2 regions of the Sedimentibacter sp. MB31-C6 genome follow, and region 1 is predicted to be linked to the other one. Evidence: riboswitches for the same ligand, from Rfam matches in the RefSeq annotation. Region 1 holds a riboswitch; the other holds the start of a gene.
The links. A riboswitch is a leader RNA that binds a small molecule or an ion and turns the genes downstream of it on or off. The one in region 1 is predicted to bind thiamine pyrophosphate.
Positions count from the first base shown of each region.

Region 2: linked by a shared signal. The riboswitch ahead of cytX (putative hydroxymethylpyrimidine transporter CytX) and the one ahead of thiT (energy-coupled thiamine transporter ThiT) in region 1 are both predicted to bind thiamine pyrophosphate.

Region 1 is NZ_CP142396.1:1,472,023-1,480,441, forward strand. It holds gene U8307_RS07010 (S-layer homology domain-containing protein) at 1-694, opposite strand, end outside; gene U8307_RS07015 (TIGR01212 family radical SAM protein) at 814-1,734, opposite strand; gene U8307_RS07020 (AI-2E family transporter) at 1,806-2,945, opposite strand; gene U8307_RS07025 (aldo/keto reductase) at 3,197-4,213, shown strand; gene U8307_RS07030 (DUF1893 domain-containing protein) at 4,351-4,788, shown strand; gene U8307_RS07035 (ECF transporter S component) at 4,893-5,426, shown strand; gene U8307_RS07040 (manganese catalase family protein) at 5,460-6,032, opposite strand; gene U8307_RS07045 (spore coat protein CotJB) at 6,039-6,338, opposite strand; gene U8307_RS07050 (spore coat associated protein CotJA) at 6,342-6,563, opposite strand; gene U8307_RS07055 (hypothetical protein) at 6,792-7,229, shown strand; TPP riboswitch at 7,314-7,402, shown strand; gene thiT (energy-coupled thiamine transporter ThiT) at 7,443-8,075, shown strand; gene U8307_RS07065 (calcium/sodium antiporter) at 8,416-8,419, shown strand, end outside.
Region 2 is NZ_CP142396.1:47,596-56,014, reverse strand. It holds gene ligD (DNA ligase D) at 1-602, shown strand, start outside; gene U8307_RS00265 (serpin family protein) at 680-1,930, shown strand; TPP riboswitch at 2,084-2,185, shown strand; gene cytX (putative hydroxymethylpyrimidine transporter CytX) at 2,240-3,427, shown strand; gene thiW (energy coupling factor transporter S component ThiW) at 3,574-4,107, shown strand; gene thiM (hydroxyethylthiazole kinase) at 4,287-5,114, shown strand; gene thiE (thiamine phosphate synthase) at 5,092-5,739, shown strand; gene thiD (bifunctional hydroxymethylpyrimidine kinase/phosphomethylpyrimidine kinase) at 5,750-6,529, shown strand; gene U8307_RS00235 (pyridoxamine 5'-phosphate oxidase family protein) at 6,855-7,343, shown strand; gene U8307_RS00230 (GntR family transcriptional regulator) at 7,684-8,058, shown strand; gene U8307_RS00225 (ATP-binding cassette domain-containing protein) at 8,062-8,307, shown strand; gene U8307_RS00220 (hypothetical protein) at 8,336-8,419, shown strand, end outside.

The sequences.
Region 1 (8,419 bases):
AATTTTTTGTAAAGTTAAAGTCGTTATCTTTTAAGTCACTTAAAGTAACTTCTCTTGTTTCCATTTTCCCTATTAAAGATAAAAGATTTTTACCAGTATTATATGCAGTATTATTATCTCTAACTTTAACTAAGTCCATTGTTAGAGCATTATAAAGCATTATGGATATATCTTTTCGCGTAGCAAATTCACGGGAAGGATCAACATTTTTAAATAAATTTAACTCAGTTGCCTTTTCATAGAAGTTAGTTGGCCATCGGCCAATTAGTGATTCATCAGTATAACCTAATAATCTTAAAATCATTGTGTATGCTTCTTCAAACTTTATATAATTATCAGGTCCATACGTGTTTTTAGATATTCCTTTTACTAAATTAAGAACATCTGCTAATTCTACATAGCTTTCTGCCCAATGACCTTTCATATCATCATAAACTGAAGTCATATTTTTAGAATACTCAGAATACCCTGAAGCTATAGTTACAATTTTAGCCATTTCTGCTCTCGATACAATTTTATCTGGCATAAAATTATTGTCAGGATAACCCTGAATTATCCCATAGCTAGATAGAACATCAACTGCTTCGATCAATATGGGATCGTTGTTTATATCAGGAAAGCTATAAGCATATACATTAACAATAGCTGAAAAAGCAAATATTAAAATTATAAGTAAACTTAATAACTTTTTCATATTTTCACCTAATTTCAAATATAATAATTAGTCAATAATTAAATAAAAAGTACTATAAAAATATAGTACCATTTAATACAATTATAGTATAAAAAGCTTAATTCTGTATTACATTACAATTACAATGCAGCATACTTGCCCTGAAAGCTATCTCTTTCTTTTAATTCTTTGTCTATATCTGAAAGCACCTTCAATTTATTTAAAGTCCAAACAGGTTCTATTAAATCAGATTTTTTTCCGTCACCTGTTAATCTATGTATTGTAATATGTGGATTCAAGAGTTCTAAAGCATCACAGATAACATTTATATATTCTTCCTGTGATAATATTTTAAAGGGATTTTTTATATAATAATTAGCTAAATCCGTATTTTTTAAAATATGAAGCATATGAAGTTTAACACCCCAAATATCTAATTTAGAAATATATTTTACAGATGAAAGTATATGTTTTTTAGATTCATTGGGTAGTCCGATAATTAAATGTGTTACAATTTTAATTTTTCTTTTTTTTAAAAGGTGCACTGCCTTATCAAATTGCTTTAATTTATAGCCTCTTCTTAGAAAATTTGCTGTATCATCATTAATAGTTTGAAGCCCTAATTCTATCCATAAGAATGTTTTTGAATTCAATTCTTCTAGGAAGTCTGCAATTTCTTCATTTATGCAATCTGGTCGTGTAGCAATAGCTAAACCTCGAATACTTGGATTGTTAAGTGCTTCATTAAATTTTATCCTCAAGTTTTCAACAGTATCATATGTATTAGTGTAACTTTGAAAATAAGCTATATAAGTATTACTTTTCCATTTTCTCGACATAATTAATTTTTGTTCTTCTATTTGCTCTGATATAGATTTATTTCTATCTGAATTAAAATCTCCAGAACCTTTTTCACTGCAAAAAATACAGCCTTCTCTACCTATAGTACCATCTCTATTTGGGCATGTAAAATTTCCATCTAATGACAGTTTTATAGCCTTTTCTCCAAATATTTTTTTTAATTCATAATCTAAAGTATGATATCTTTTATCATTCCACATCGTTATCTCCGTTAATATAAGTTAAAGTTATGCACAGCTAAAAAAATAAATAATTTAAGTTATACACAAATTTATAGCTTTTTTAGGCAGTTGTCAACAGCTTTATCCACAATTGTTGATTTTATTATTTTTTTTGCAGATAATTGATATTTAATATAGGCATCTATAGAAGTTTTAATAAGTGCAGCAACGGGAGTTGCCAGTAATAATCCCATAGGACCGAATAAACCACCACCTAGTATTAAAGATATAATTACTATAACTGGTTTAATTGAAAGTTTATTACTCATTATTTTAGGGCCAATTATAAGTCCATCTATTTCTTGTACTATAAGTATCATTATTAATATTAAAAAACCTTTATGATGATTATATAAAGAATTAATTAGGACAATTGGTATAGCACCTATAAATGAACCGAAGTAAGGAATTATATTTGTTGTTCCAATTATTATACCATCAATTATAGGATAGGGGGTCTTAATAATATATTTTGAGCCAATGAATATCATTACACCAGTTATAGAAGAGTCTATTAATTTTGCTACAATAAAATTAGAAATATTATTATATAAACTATATCCATATTTTATTATTTCCTTAGCATTTTTTCTTTCAAAAATGCTGTAACATAAATTAGATATCCATTTTTCTAAGTTTTCTTTATCTATCAGTATATATATTGAAATAATAGTTGCAAGAAGTAAATTACCAACAGCTATAATAACATTTATAACCTTGTCTATAGCAAAGTTTAAAAATGCAGATAACACAGATGAAAATCTTTGAGAAAAGTCATATAAATATTTTAAAAGTAAATTATATAACGTATCAGTACCTTCTAAAAAAGCATATTCTTCACTTAAGTTTAGAAGAAAGTTATTAGCAACATAAAATAATTTAGGTATATCTTTTAATAGTTGAGATATACTATCAACTATGCTAGGTGTAATAATAACTATAACTAATGAAATAACACCAAAGAATATTGTGTAAGTTAACAGTACAGCGAAGCACCTGCTTTGAATACCAATATTATTTTGTAAAAAAACTAATATAGGATTTAGTATAGTTGCTAAAAATAATCCTAAAAAAATAGGTATACAAACAGAAAGTATAGTTGATAAACCATCCTCTAAATAAATGAATCTAAAAATTAATATATATAATATAAAAATAGGGATTAAAATTATTAAATTTCTTCTTCTCATTATATCACCAACTGAATTTCTACTTATTCAATTTTATTAAATAAAAATAAATATATGAATAAATCAAAGGAATAAGGAAATAACTATAGTAGATAATACTTTTTCAATCTTCTTCCAAAACACATATACCCCATAATTAAATTATGGGGTGATTCTTTTGTCAAGAATATCTATTTTTACGAAGATTGACTCAATATGATATCTATTATATAATATTAATAAATATTGATAGGAAGGAAGTAGTCTGATAAATGGAAAAGAAATTATTGGGAAATACAGGAATGAAAGTGTCTGTTATTGGTTTTGGAGGAATACCAATTCAAAGAGTTAATCAAGATGAAGCTACAAAAATCATTTTAGAATGTAAAAATAAAGGAATTAATTTTATAGATACTGCAAGAGGATATACAATAAGTGAAGGATATATTGGAAATGCTTTGAAGGTTGTGGGTAGAGAAAACTTTTATATAGCAACTAAAGCTATGAGTTATACCTATGAATCAATGAAGCAATCTATAGAAGAAAGTTTAAAAACAATGAATATAGATTATATAGATTTATATCAAGTTCACAATGTAAGCAAAAAAGAGCAATTAGATTCTATATTGTCAGAAAATGGTGCACTAAAGGCTTTAATTGAAGCGAAAGAAGAAGGTTTAATAAAGCATATCGGTATTACAGGCCATATTAGAGAGATACTATTAGAAGCAATAGAAAATGATGAATTTGAAACAATTCAATTCCCATTTAATCCAGTTGAATCTCAAGGAGAAGAGTTGTTTATTAAAGCACTTAATAAAGGAATGGGAACAATTGCAATGAAGCCAATAGCAGGAGGTGCGTTTGGTAAACCTGATCTTTCTTTGAAATATATAATAAATAGTGATTTAATAACTGTTGCAATACCTGGGATGGATTCAGTAGAACAGGTATCAAAAAATGCTTCAATAGGAGAAAAAATATCACCTTTAACTGAAGAAGAAAAGAAAGAAATTAAAAAAGAAATAGAGGATCTTGGTAATGAATTCTGCCGAAGATGTGGTTATTGTAAGCCATGTCCAGAAGGAATTGACATACCAAATGTATTTATTTTTGAAGGATATGTTACAAGATACAATTTAGAAGAATACGGTAAAAGCAGATATGAAACATTACCTGTTAAAGCAGATGCTTGTGTACGTTGCCGTAAATGTGAAAAAAAATGTCCGTATAATTTGCCTATAGTAGAAAAATTAAAACATGCTGTAAAAACATTTGAAAATTTATAATAATTTAGTAGTAATATTTACTAAATTACAAAAAATAATAAAAAATACTTTACAAGAAAGTTATAATGTTATAAACTTATGAAAGATTTTGTAATTTATATTTGTATGATGAGTTTTACGTATGAGGAGTATATTTAATGGTAGATATTGAAATAGCTGCTAAATTTCTTGAAAAGGAAAGGCTTTCATTGGTAATAGTTAAGGATGGTAGCATTCTTTTTACAAGCAACGAAAAAGGGATTAAGCCCTTGTATATAGCTCTTGAAGAGCTTAAAAGTGAACTTGAAGGTTCAAGCGTTGCTGATAGGGTAACTGGAAAAGCAGCATCTATGCTTTGTGTTCATGCAAAAATAAAACAGCTAAAAACAAAATTGATTTCTGACAATGCTGTTAACATATTGAAAGATACTAATATAATATATGAGTATGATGAACGTACCCCTTTTATTAAAAATAGAGACAAAACTGGGATGTGTCCGGTAGAAACAATATCACATGAGGTAAATAACATAGATGAGTTGTTAAAAGGAATATCTGAATTCTTAGAAAAAATACAGAAATCGTCAGAACGTTAATAATGAAACTAAAATAATAAAATATTAGAAGAAAAATAACCATGAAGGTTTTAAGGAGTAAGAAACTTTTAGGGTTATTTTTTATTGTTAAGGAGGAAATAAATATGAACAGTAAAATTACAACAAAGGAATTAGTATTAAGTGGATTATTGCTTGCAAGTGGTATAATACTACCAATGATATTTCATATGTTTGGAATGGTGGGTTCAATTGTTTTACCTATGCACATACCTGTTTTAATAGCTGGTTTTTTATTATCACCACAGTTAGCATTATTATTAGGAATTATTACACCGATAATAAGTGGATTATTGACAGGAATGCCTGTTATGTTTCCTATGGCTGTTATAATGGCATTTGAATTGGGTACCTATGGTTTTATATCATCTTTAGCTACAAGAAAATTAAAATTACCTCTAATACCTTCTTTAATAATGGCTATGTTATCAGGAAGGGTTATAGCTGGATTAACGGTTGCTGTGTTAGTACAATTATTTGGTGTAAAATTAAATGCTTTAATGTTTGTCAAGAGCGCTATAATTATAGGATTACCAGGAATTATTATACAGTTAATATTTATTCCTCCGATAATTTATGCAATAAAAGTTTACATGAAAAAAACATCAGCAAATGTTTAAAAGATAATGCCTATGGAGTCATAGGCATTATTTTTAATAAAATCTCTTGCTACCAGTATATTCTTCAACTAATCTTAAACCTTCGCCAAATCTTTGGAAGTGAACTACTTCTCTTTCCCGCAAAAATCTTAACGTGTCTTTTACAAGTGGATCATCTGTTAAAGCAATTAGATTTTCATAGGTTACCCTTGCTTTTTGTTCTGCTGCAAGGTCGTTGTATAAATCTGCTATTGGATCTCCTTTCGCTTGAGTATACTTAGATTCCCAATGTTCACCTTCTGAATCTAATAAGAATGGGCAAGTTTCATGATTAGCATAATATCCACCCATGCCAGCAGCTATTAATTCGTCTTTGCTAGCTCCTTCTATTAACTTTTTAAATAATGTTGCAACCATTTCCATATGACCGAGTTCTTCAGTACCAATATCAGTTAATAGTGCTTTAGTCGCATTTAAAGGCATACTAAACCTTTGAGTTAAATAATTCATACTTGCACTTAATTCTCCATCGGGTCCACCATATTGGTTTAAAACTGCTTTAGCCATATTGACATCTCTATTAGTTACCCTTACAGGGTATTGTAATTTCTTTTCATACATAAACATAACTAATTACCAATCCTTTCTATTCATATCATATCTAGTATCCCATGGCCATGGCCCATCAATATAACGCCAGGAGTCTCCTCTTTCAACACTGTAAAGACATAAAGGTCCATATTGATTTTCGTAGATATCTTTAAGCTGTTTTAACTGCGTGCTGTATTGTTTGTGTCTATATAATGCAACTGGATCATTTGGATGAGTGTCTAGAAAAAGAGCTAGGTCGTTAACTGCAAATTGTAATTGCTGTAAGTTTTGGAGCATAGCTTGTTGTTCACTTAAAACTTGATTTCTATTATTGCAATTCATTTATTACACCTCTCTACTTATATATTGTAAATATGGAGTTACCAATTCTGGATATATCGTTCCATAATAATGAGCTTCTGCTAAATCACTATAATATTTTGGGTTAACCTGGTAAGGAACATATCCATATCCAACCTTTGGGTCCCTAGGCATATAAGGAACTAAAGGATCATAACTTTCTCTTTCATAATATCCATTATTTCTATCATTTCTAAACATTATCATATTCATTCCTTTCTGTTATATTTCACTTTAAAAAAAGCACTTACAAAACTATATAATGTTTATATATATTATTCGATTATATTCAAAAATGTACCTTTAAATATTAAATATATGAGTATGGTGAGTAGTAATGTAATAGAAACTTTTTTAGAAAATTAATTTTTCATGGTTAAATTAATTTGTTTTACAAATAATATAAAAAAATAGTTGGAGGTAATTAAGGTAACAATGGATAATAGTCAAAATACTGTAGAATTTTTATCTGAAATTTATCGTGGTGCAAAAATGGGGGTTCAAACAATAAACAATATACTAACAAAAGTTACAGACAACAATATTTACGATGAGTTAAAATATCAACTTAGAAGTTATGAAGAAATAGCCAATGAGGCTTATTCAGAAATGCTTAGAAGAAATAATGAACCTAAAGACATTTCAACATTAAATAAGTTAAGTGCAAAAATGAGCATTGGTATAAATACATTTATTAATAGTAATCCTTCCCATATAGCCGATATGATGATTAAAGGCAATACAATGGGAGTTACAGGTATTTCTAAAAGCTTAAATGCATATAATAATGCAGATAATGAAATAAAAAACCTTGCAGATAGATTTATAAAGTTGGAGCAGGACAATATAGACAGATTAAAGAAGTTTTTATAAAACACCTTATTTAAATACAATTAAATAATTAAATACATTGAGTTATCCATGATAATATGATATAATTCTTTTGAATTAAATAAGAATATTCGCTAGGGGAGCTTAAAGCTGAGAATTACCCTCATAACTTGATCCGGTTAGTACCGGCGAAAGGAAGACGATCGTAAAAGTAGCAATAGTAAGCCCCCTCCCGCGAAAATAGGGAGGTTTTTTATGTCAGAAGAAGTATTACAATCATTTTTTGAATCTGTCCCAGGACAGATTACAACCGTAGTAGTAATATTTTTATTATTAATATTAATAATGAGAATTAGCGGTAAAAAGAACAATGTATCTATCATGGTTAAAACAGCAATCCTTATAGGACTTACTTTTGTATTAAATCAGATAACATTGTTTAGAATGCCACAAGGAGGATCTATTACAGCATTTGGAATGCTTGCTTTGTTTTTAGTAAGCTACTTATTTGGAGCAAGACAGGGGATTTTAGCAGGCATGGCATATGGCTTACTAGATTTAATTATTAATCCAAGTGTTATTCATCCAATTCAGATATTTATGGATTATCCTCTTGCATTTGGCGCCATAGGTATCGGAGGAATGCTTAGAAGTCAAAGTTTTGGAATAATAAAAGGATATATTTTAGGAGTTATAGGAAGATATATTGTAGTTGTTATATCTGGAATTGTATTTTGGGGAATGTATGCAGCAGAAGGCTTTAATGCAGTATCCTGGTCTTTATTTTATAATATGACTTATATTTTGCCAGAAGCAGCAATTACAGTAATAATTTTATTAGTACCTCAGCTAAGACAGTTGTTTGATAGGTTTAAAATAAACGATTAAAAATGTAGGATATGCATACTGCGGGACGCATATAATTTGCGTCCCCTAAATGTCATCCTGAACGATAATGAAGGATTTTTCTGATAATTCTTTATAAAGATTTATTGCACTATCAATTTTATCTTCATAAAATATACTTTTTGAAACCACCTTAATCATAATTCCTCCTACTTATATGTTTAAATAGTTTAGATTGTTTCTTTTACTTAGGTAATAAATAATATTAATATTATACTATATTTACTATAAATTTTCTAAATATTATTTTTTAAAAGAATCATTATTTTATATAAATGACATATTTCTATAATAAGTAGTTGTACATATTATGGAGGTATTTATGT
Region 2 (8,419 bases), 1.4 Mb from region 1:
CAGAAGATTACTTTTATATTGAGAATATATTAGGTCTTATATCTGAAGCACAAATGGGTACACTGGAGTTTCATACTTGGGGAAGCCGTGTTGATCAGCTTGAAAGACCAGATATGATGGTATTTGACTTGGATCCAGATGAAGGAATGGATTTAAGCAGGGTACGTAAAGGCGTAGAGGATATAAAGAGTATTCTTGATGAACTTTCACTTAATTCATACCTTAAGACTAGTGGTGGCAAAGGGTATCATATAGTTGTACCATTAAAACCGTCGGTCACTTGGAAAAAATTTCATGACTTTGCAAAGCAAGTTGCAGAAGTAATGGAGCATAAGTGGCCAGAGCGATATACAAGTAATGTTAGAAAATCTAAGCGTACAAACAAAATATTCATCGACTGGATTCGGAATGCCAGAGGAGCTACTAGTATTGCTCCCTATTCTCTAAGAGCTAGAAAAGGAGCCAAAGTAACAATGCCCATTAGATGGGATGAGCTTAATAAAGTTGCCCCTGACGGTATCAATATGAATGATGCGCTTTTAAGGATTAGTGGTCCAGATCCTTGGGAGGATTTTTTCAAAAATAATCAGATGCTTAAGTAACAACTTATCTATATATTTAATAGTTAGGAACATTGCTGTATGGAAATCGTCTAAAATATTAAAGGGAGGTTTTTTGCATGAAAAGTAAAATTAGATTACTAATATGTTTATTGCTCATATCAACAATGATTTTAACAGGATGCTTAAATGTTTCTAATGATTTAATGAAGGGAATTGTATCCAACAATGAAGATAGGATACCAGAGCAAATGGAAGAAAAATTAAACCAAGCTATTTTGAATTTTACTTGGAACTTCTTTAAAGAAAGCTCCAACAATGAAGGTAATATAATGATTTCTGCACCATCTATTTATTTTGCATTAGCTATGACATTAAATGGAGCTAATGGTGATACTAAAGAGCAAATGCTAGATGCTTTAAAAGTAGAAGACATTACAATTGAAGAATTAAATTTAGGATTAAGTGACTGGATGGTTTCATTAATGTCAGATAATAGAATTGCTGAGCTTTCAATTGATAATTCAATTTGGTATAGAGAAGGTTTTAAAGCAAATAAAAAATTTTTGCAAACCAATGCGGATTATTATTCTGCATATGTAAAAAGTTTAGATTTTAGTGATAGGAATGCATCTGATGAGATTAATAATTGGGTTAAAGAAGCAACGAATGATACTATTGATAAAATAGTTGGAGAAATAGATGAGAACACAATGATGTATCTAATTAACGCTATTTATTTTAAAGGAGACTGGAAAGAACAATTTGCAAACAGTAAAACATTCAAGAAGACTTTTAATGCACCAACTGGTAAAGTTGAAACAGATTTCATGAATAGAAGAGGGAATATAGATTGTGTAGAAAGCAATGGCATAACTGGAGTTGTATTGCCATACTTAGATGAACAGTTTGCTTTTGTTGGATTATTGCCAAAAGAAGATCAAACTCCTAAAGAAATGATAAACAGTCTGTCAGCTTTAGATTTTATAAAATTGATAAACAGCAAAAAAATAAAAAATATAGAACTATCATTACCAAAATTTGAAAGCAGCTATGAAGACAGTTTGGTAAATGAGTTGGTTAATTTAGGAATGGAAATTCCTTTTGATTATAGTAATGCAGATTTTTCTCTGATGAAAGAAGATTTAACAAAAGATTTATTTATCAGTGAAGTAAAACATAAAACATTTATAAAGGTTGATGAAAAAGGAACTGAAGCATCTGCGGTAACATCAGTAGAAATGGAAACTACATCAATGCCTGCAGAACTTTCAAAGGTTGTCTTTGATAGGCCATTTTTATATGGAATAGTAGATGTTACAACAGGAATACCACTATTCATAGGTATAATGGAAAATCCAAATAAGTAGTAAAAATATCTATTTCTTTCTTATAATACTAAAGTGAGTCTACATATTAGTTGGAAATATTACTTTGGAAATAGATTAAATTTGACAAAATACTACTTTACAATACATATTACTTGACACAAAAAAGAATCAATGATATATTAAATTAACAGAACTAAATAATTCGGGAGCTTTTAAAGGCTGAGAGGAAACTGTAAGTTTCGACCGTACCTGATTTGGATAATGCCAACGTAGGGAAACTGTTTATGAAAGTGAATGGGATATACCACATTGTTGGTATATCCCATTTTTATTAGAAAGGATAGAAATATGGAAAGTTACAAAACATCAACATTTAGCAATGGTTTATTGTGGTTTGGTGCATCAGTATCCATTGCGGAAATTTTTACAGGAACATTATTTTCATCTCTTGGTTTTGCAAAAGGGTTTATTGCTATACTAGTTGGCCACATTATAGGGTGTGTTCTTCTGTTTTTTGCTGGAATGATAGGTGCTAAAAGTGGAAAATCTTCAATGGAATCAGTTGGATTATCATTTGGGAATCGAGGAAGAAATTTTTTTGCACTGCTTAATGTTCTACAGCTTATGGGATGGACTTCAGTAATGATAATACAAGGTGCAAGAGCAATGAGTATTATGCTAAACACAACTATTGATACGCATACTAATTTGTTGTTATGCAGTATAATTGGAGCAGTAATTCTTGCATGGGTGATTATTGGTCCTAAAAATTTGGAGAAGGTTAATGTTGTTGCCGTGGGAGGATTGTTTATTTTAACAATTTTATTAGGTTTCACAGTTTTTAAAGGAGGTCCATTAACACATATTAATGGGCAATTGAGTTTAGGTGCAGCAATAGAACTGTCTATAGCAATGCCTCTTTCTTGGTTACCTTTGATCTCGGATTATACCAAGGATGCAAAGCATCCATTAATCGCAACAAAAGTAAGTGTAATTACATATTTTTTTGGAAGTGTATTTATGTATACTATCGGTTTAGGAGCAGCGATTTTTACTGGTGAAAGTGATATTGCTATTATCATGTATAAGGCAGGATTTGGAATTCTTGGAGTACTAATAATACTGTTTTCAACAGTTACAACCACTTTTTTAGATGTTTATTCTGCAGGAGTAAGTTTAAAAACAATTAACAATAAACTATCTGAAAAATACATGTCTATACTGGTGTGTATTGTTGGCACTGTAACTGCAATTTTATTGCCTGTGGAACAATTTGAAAACTTCTTATTGTTAATAGGCTCAGTGTTTTCTCCTATGATTGCAGTGTTGATTGCAGATTACTATATTCTAAAAAAAGATAATCTGAAAAAGTCCGTGAATAAGAAAAACTTTATTATTTGGCTTATAGGATTTGCCATATATAGAATGTTGTTAAACATGGATATTATTATTGGAAGTACAGTTCCAGTAATAGTTATTACATTAATTTTATGTGTGATAATAAATAAAATAAAGTCACCAAGTTTCAACGTATAATTTTCTGAACAAAACAATTTTACAGTAACAAGATGAAATGTTTTATGTTAAAGGCATAAAAAGGGGTACACCACCGAGGGTGTAATCTTCTTTTCGTGCCTTTTTCTATAATCCTATCTAATAAAAATAACAAAAAAGGAGATAAAATGATAAAAAGTAAAAGTATTATTTTAAAAAAAAAAATTTTTACAGCATTGCTGGCATGTATGGGTTATGTACTAAATACTTTTGTATGGATTCCTGGAATGGCACCTTTTCAACATTTTATAAATGTAATAGCTGCTGTATTTCTGGGACCAGCTTGGAGTTTTGTATGTGCACTGATAATTGGAATATTGAGAATGATACTAAATGGACGACCTATATTGGCGGTTATCGGAGCTATAGTGGGAGCTTACTTTTCAGGCCTACTGTACAAAAGATTTCAAAAATTATATTGGGCAGTATTAGGAGAGGTAATAGGTACTGGAATAATTAGTGCTATTATTTCGTATCCATTTATGAGATTATTTTATGGATTACCGAAAAGTTCGATTTTTACTTATATTCCATTATTTCTTCCATCATCTTTCATGGGAGCAATGCTTGGATTGTTGCTTATAAAAACATTAAAGAAAATAAAGATGTTTGATAGTATAAAGTCGTTGGTAAACGAACTTGACATGAATAATAAACAGTGATATATTTAGATAAACTAAATATTGGGAGCTTATGAATAGGCTGAGAGGAAACTGTAAGTTTCGACCGTACCTGATTTGGATAATGCCAACGGAGGGAACTGTTTATGAAAGTGAATGGGATATACCACATGTTGGTAAATCCCATTTTTAGTTTAAATCTAATAAGCAGGAGATTTAATATGTTTTCAGAAGTTTTAAAAAATGTTAAAAACAACACACCTTTGGTTCACAATATTACAAATTATGTTACAGTTAACGATTGTGCAAATATATTGTTAGCTTGCGGAGGTTCTCCCATCATGGCTGATGATATAGAAGAAGTTGAAGAAATTACATCAATATGCAATGCATTGGTTATTAACATAGGAACATTAAATTCAAGGACTGTTGAGTCTATGATTAAGGCTGGGAAAAAAGCAAATGAGCTAAGTATTCCCGTTATACTTGATCCAGTGGGAGCAGGTGCATCTAAGCTTAGAACAGAAACCACCTTTAAGCTATTAGAAGAAGTGAAATTTACTGTTATAAGAGGTAATATGTCAGAAATAAAAACAGTAGGAAAGGCTAACATAAATAAAACAAGAGGTGTGGATGCAAATGAAGATGACTCATTAAACGAAGACAATATAGAAGGAGCAGTAAAATATATTAAATCTTTAGCGAAAAAACTTTCTGTAATCGTAGCTGTTACTGGTGCCATAGATATTGTTACAGATGGTTCAAAAACATATTTGATTAGAAACGGACATCCTTTGATGAGTAAAATATCCGGAACAGGATGTATGCTTTCTTCTATAGTTGGTGCTTATTGCGGAGCCAACAAGAGCAATTTTTTAGAAGCCACAGCAGCTGCAGTATGTTCCATGGGACTATGTGGTGAACTTGCTTATGAAAAAATGAAAAAGAATGACGATGGAACATCTTTATTAAAGGCTCATTTAATAGATTATATTAGTAAACTAGATGTTCAAATACTGAAAGAAGGTGCAAAACTTGAAATTAAATAATAAATCATTAGTTCTATATGCAATTACAGATAGGACATGGTTAAATGGTAAGACACTTCCTGAAATAGTGGAAGAGGCAATATTAGGAGGAGTAACGTTCATTCAATTAAGAGAAAAAAACTTATGTTTAGAAGAATTTTTAAAAACAGCCAAAGAAGTGAAGAAAGTAACTGACAAATATAATATTCCATTTGTCATAAATGACAATGTAGATATAGCAGTTTTAGTTAATGCAGACGGTGTGCATATAGGACAAAGTGATGAAGAAATTATAACAGCAAGGCAAAAATTAGGTTATGACAAAATAATTGGCCTTTCAGCGAAAACAGTGGCAGAGGCGGTTAAGGCTGAACAAAACGGAGCGGATTACATTGGTGTTGGAGCAGTTTTTAATACATCAACAAAACTTGATGCTGATAGTGTTTCAATTGAAACACTGAGGAACATATGTAAATCAGTTAATGTACCTGTTGTTGCAATTGGAGGAATAACAAAAGATAATGTACTTGAACTAACAGGTACAGATATATCTGGTATATCTGTGATATCAGCAATCTTTGCACAGGACAATATTAGAAATGCTGCATCTGAACTTATAAAATTAACAAAGAAAATAATAGAATGAAGGTGAAAAAATGAAAAAGGTATTAACAATAGCCGGATCTGACTCAAGTGGCGGAGCAGGTATCCAAGCAGATTTAAAAACTATGAATAGTCACAAAGTTTACGGTATGAGTGTTATAACAGCATTGACTGCTCAAAATACAACCGGAGTATATGGTGTATTTGAATCTTCGCCAGAATTTGTATCAAAGCAAATGGATACGATTTTTACTGATATATATCCTGATGCAGTTAAAATAGGTATGGTTTCAAATAAAGAAATAATATCAGTTATCGCCGATAAGCTTATTCAATACAAAGCAAAAAAAATAGTTCTTGATCCGGTAATGGTAGCTACAAGTGGAAGTAAACTTTGCAAGGATGATTCAATTGAAATGCTTATAAACAAATTAATACCTCTGGCGACTGTAATAACGCCAAATATTCAAGAAGCTCAGGTGCTATGTGGTTTTGAAATTCAGAGCAAGGAAGACATGCAGAGAGCTGCAGTTAAAATATCAGAAAGTTATTCAGGTTATATTCTTATTAAAGGAGGGCATTTAACTTTCAGCAGTGATGATTTGTTATATTGTAATGGAAAGTTTATGTGGTACGAACAAACAAGAATAGAAAGTCAAAACACTCATGGAACAGGATGTACACTTTCATCAGCAATTGCTTGTAACTTGGCTGAGGGTTATGATATTAAGACAAGTATACAAAATTCAAAAGAGTATATTACAGGTGCTTTAAAAGCAGGATTAAATATAGGAAAGGGAAGAGGACCTTTAAATCATTGTTGGAATCTTTAGTTGTGTGTATGTAGGACTCCTAGCAAATAGTCAAGCTATAGGGATACAATAAAAAGTCCACAGTGTCTGATTGCATTATATAGTATAAATAAGTAAGACGCCGAGCAAATTTTTAAAGCTTCAGTCGCTACGCTTCTTCAGCTTCTAAGTTTATATATTACCGGAAATATCAATTGCAACAGTAATTATAAAGAGGTATGGATTTTATGGCTCGGAAGAAAATTACATGATTGCATTAAATGTGGAAATAAGTTACAATTATAGTGTGGGTACATTGATTCGGGAGAGAATAGAACCTGCTACCATTAAGAGAGGAGAAATTATTATGTTTAGAGAAATGAGAAGAAAAAAACAATTGTTAGCGGAAGAAAAGACTGTAGATATTCTAAAGTCATGTACATCTGGTGTGCTAGGAGTAATAGGTGATGACGGTTATCCATATACTGTTCCTGTAAGTTATACTTATAAAGATGGTAAGATATATATACATAGTGCAAAACAAGGACATAAAATTGATAGTATAGTAAAAAATGATAAAGTGACTTTTTCAGTAATAGAGAAAGATGATGTAATTCAAGAAACATTTACTACTCATTTTAGAAGTGTTTCTATATTTGGTAGGGCAAGGATTCTTACAGAGGATTCAGATAGACGACAAGCCCTAGAGAGTTTAGTAGAAAAATATTCACCGGATTATATTAAAGAGGGACAACTAGAAATTACTAAAGAATGGAACAGAGTTTGTTTAATTGAAATTAAAATTGAACATATGACCGGCAAAGAGGCTATAGAACTTGTAAATAAAAATAATTAGTTAGGCATAAAATCTTACATTTGATTTTTCTGATGAAGTAAACAATTCATACTCTGTTCAAGCTTTGGTAACTGTAGAATATGAGATGAATAATATAAAATGACAAGGGTAAAGAAGTATGAATATAGTTTAAATAAGCGCATTATCTAGTTGATATGATAATTAACAAAACAGGGTTGTTGCATTGAGAAATCAGCGTAACGCCTTTTTTTATGATTTATTTAAACAATTATGATTTATTTAAACAATATAGAAATTATTTCACCTATTATAGAATTTTTTATTGACAAAGCATCTATAATGTGTATAATGAATATATACATTATAGATGGTGGTAAAGATGAATATAATAATTAGTAATTCAAGCGGTCAACCTATTTATGAACAGATTGTTTCACAGATAAAGTCACTTATTATTTCGGGCGAATTAAATGAAGGAGATGCGCTGCCTTCAATGAGGCTTTTGGCAAAAGAGCTGCGAATCAGTGTGATTACAACAAAACGAGCATATGAAGAACTTGAAAGAGAGGGATTTACCGTTTCCTTTACCGGAAAAGGAAGTTTTGTTGCAAGCCGGAATATTGATTTAATTAAAGAGCAACAGCTGAAGGAAATTGAAAATCATATGCAGGAAATTATTAAATTATCTTATAATTGTGGGATAAAGCTAGACGAATTAATAGAAATGTTGACTTTATTTTATGAAGGAGAGTAACTTATGGAATATGCATTGAAATTAGAAAATGTAACAAAGAAATATAAAGATTTTAAGTTAGACAATGTTAATATTGGCATGCCTAAAGGATGCATAATGGGTTTTATTGGAGAAAATGGAGCTGGCAAAAGTACAACTATAAAACTTATTCTAGATTTAATAAATCGAGACGAAGGAATAATTACAATTTTAGATAAAGATAATAAAAATGAAATGTATTCGATTAAGGAAAATATCAATCCTATTTAAATTTGGAGTGGAAAAAGGGCGTATTTTAATGATGATAGTTTTGTTTGCTCCAACAGGAATCATAGTGATATTGTCTAAATTAGGACTTGAAATGCCATCTTTTGATGCAGAA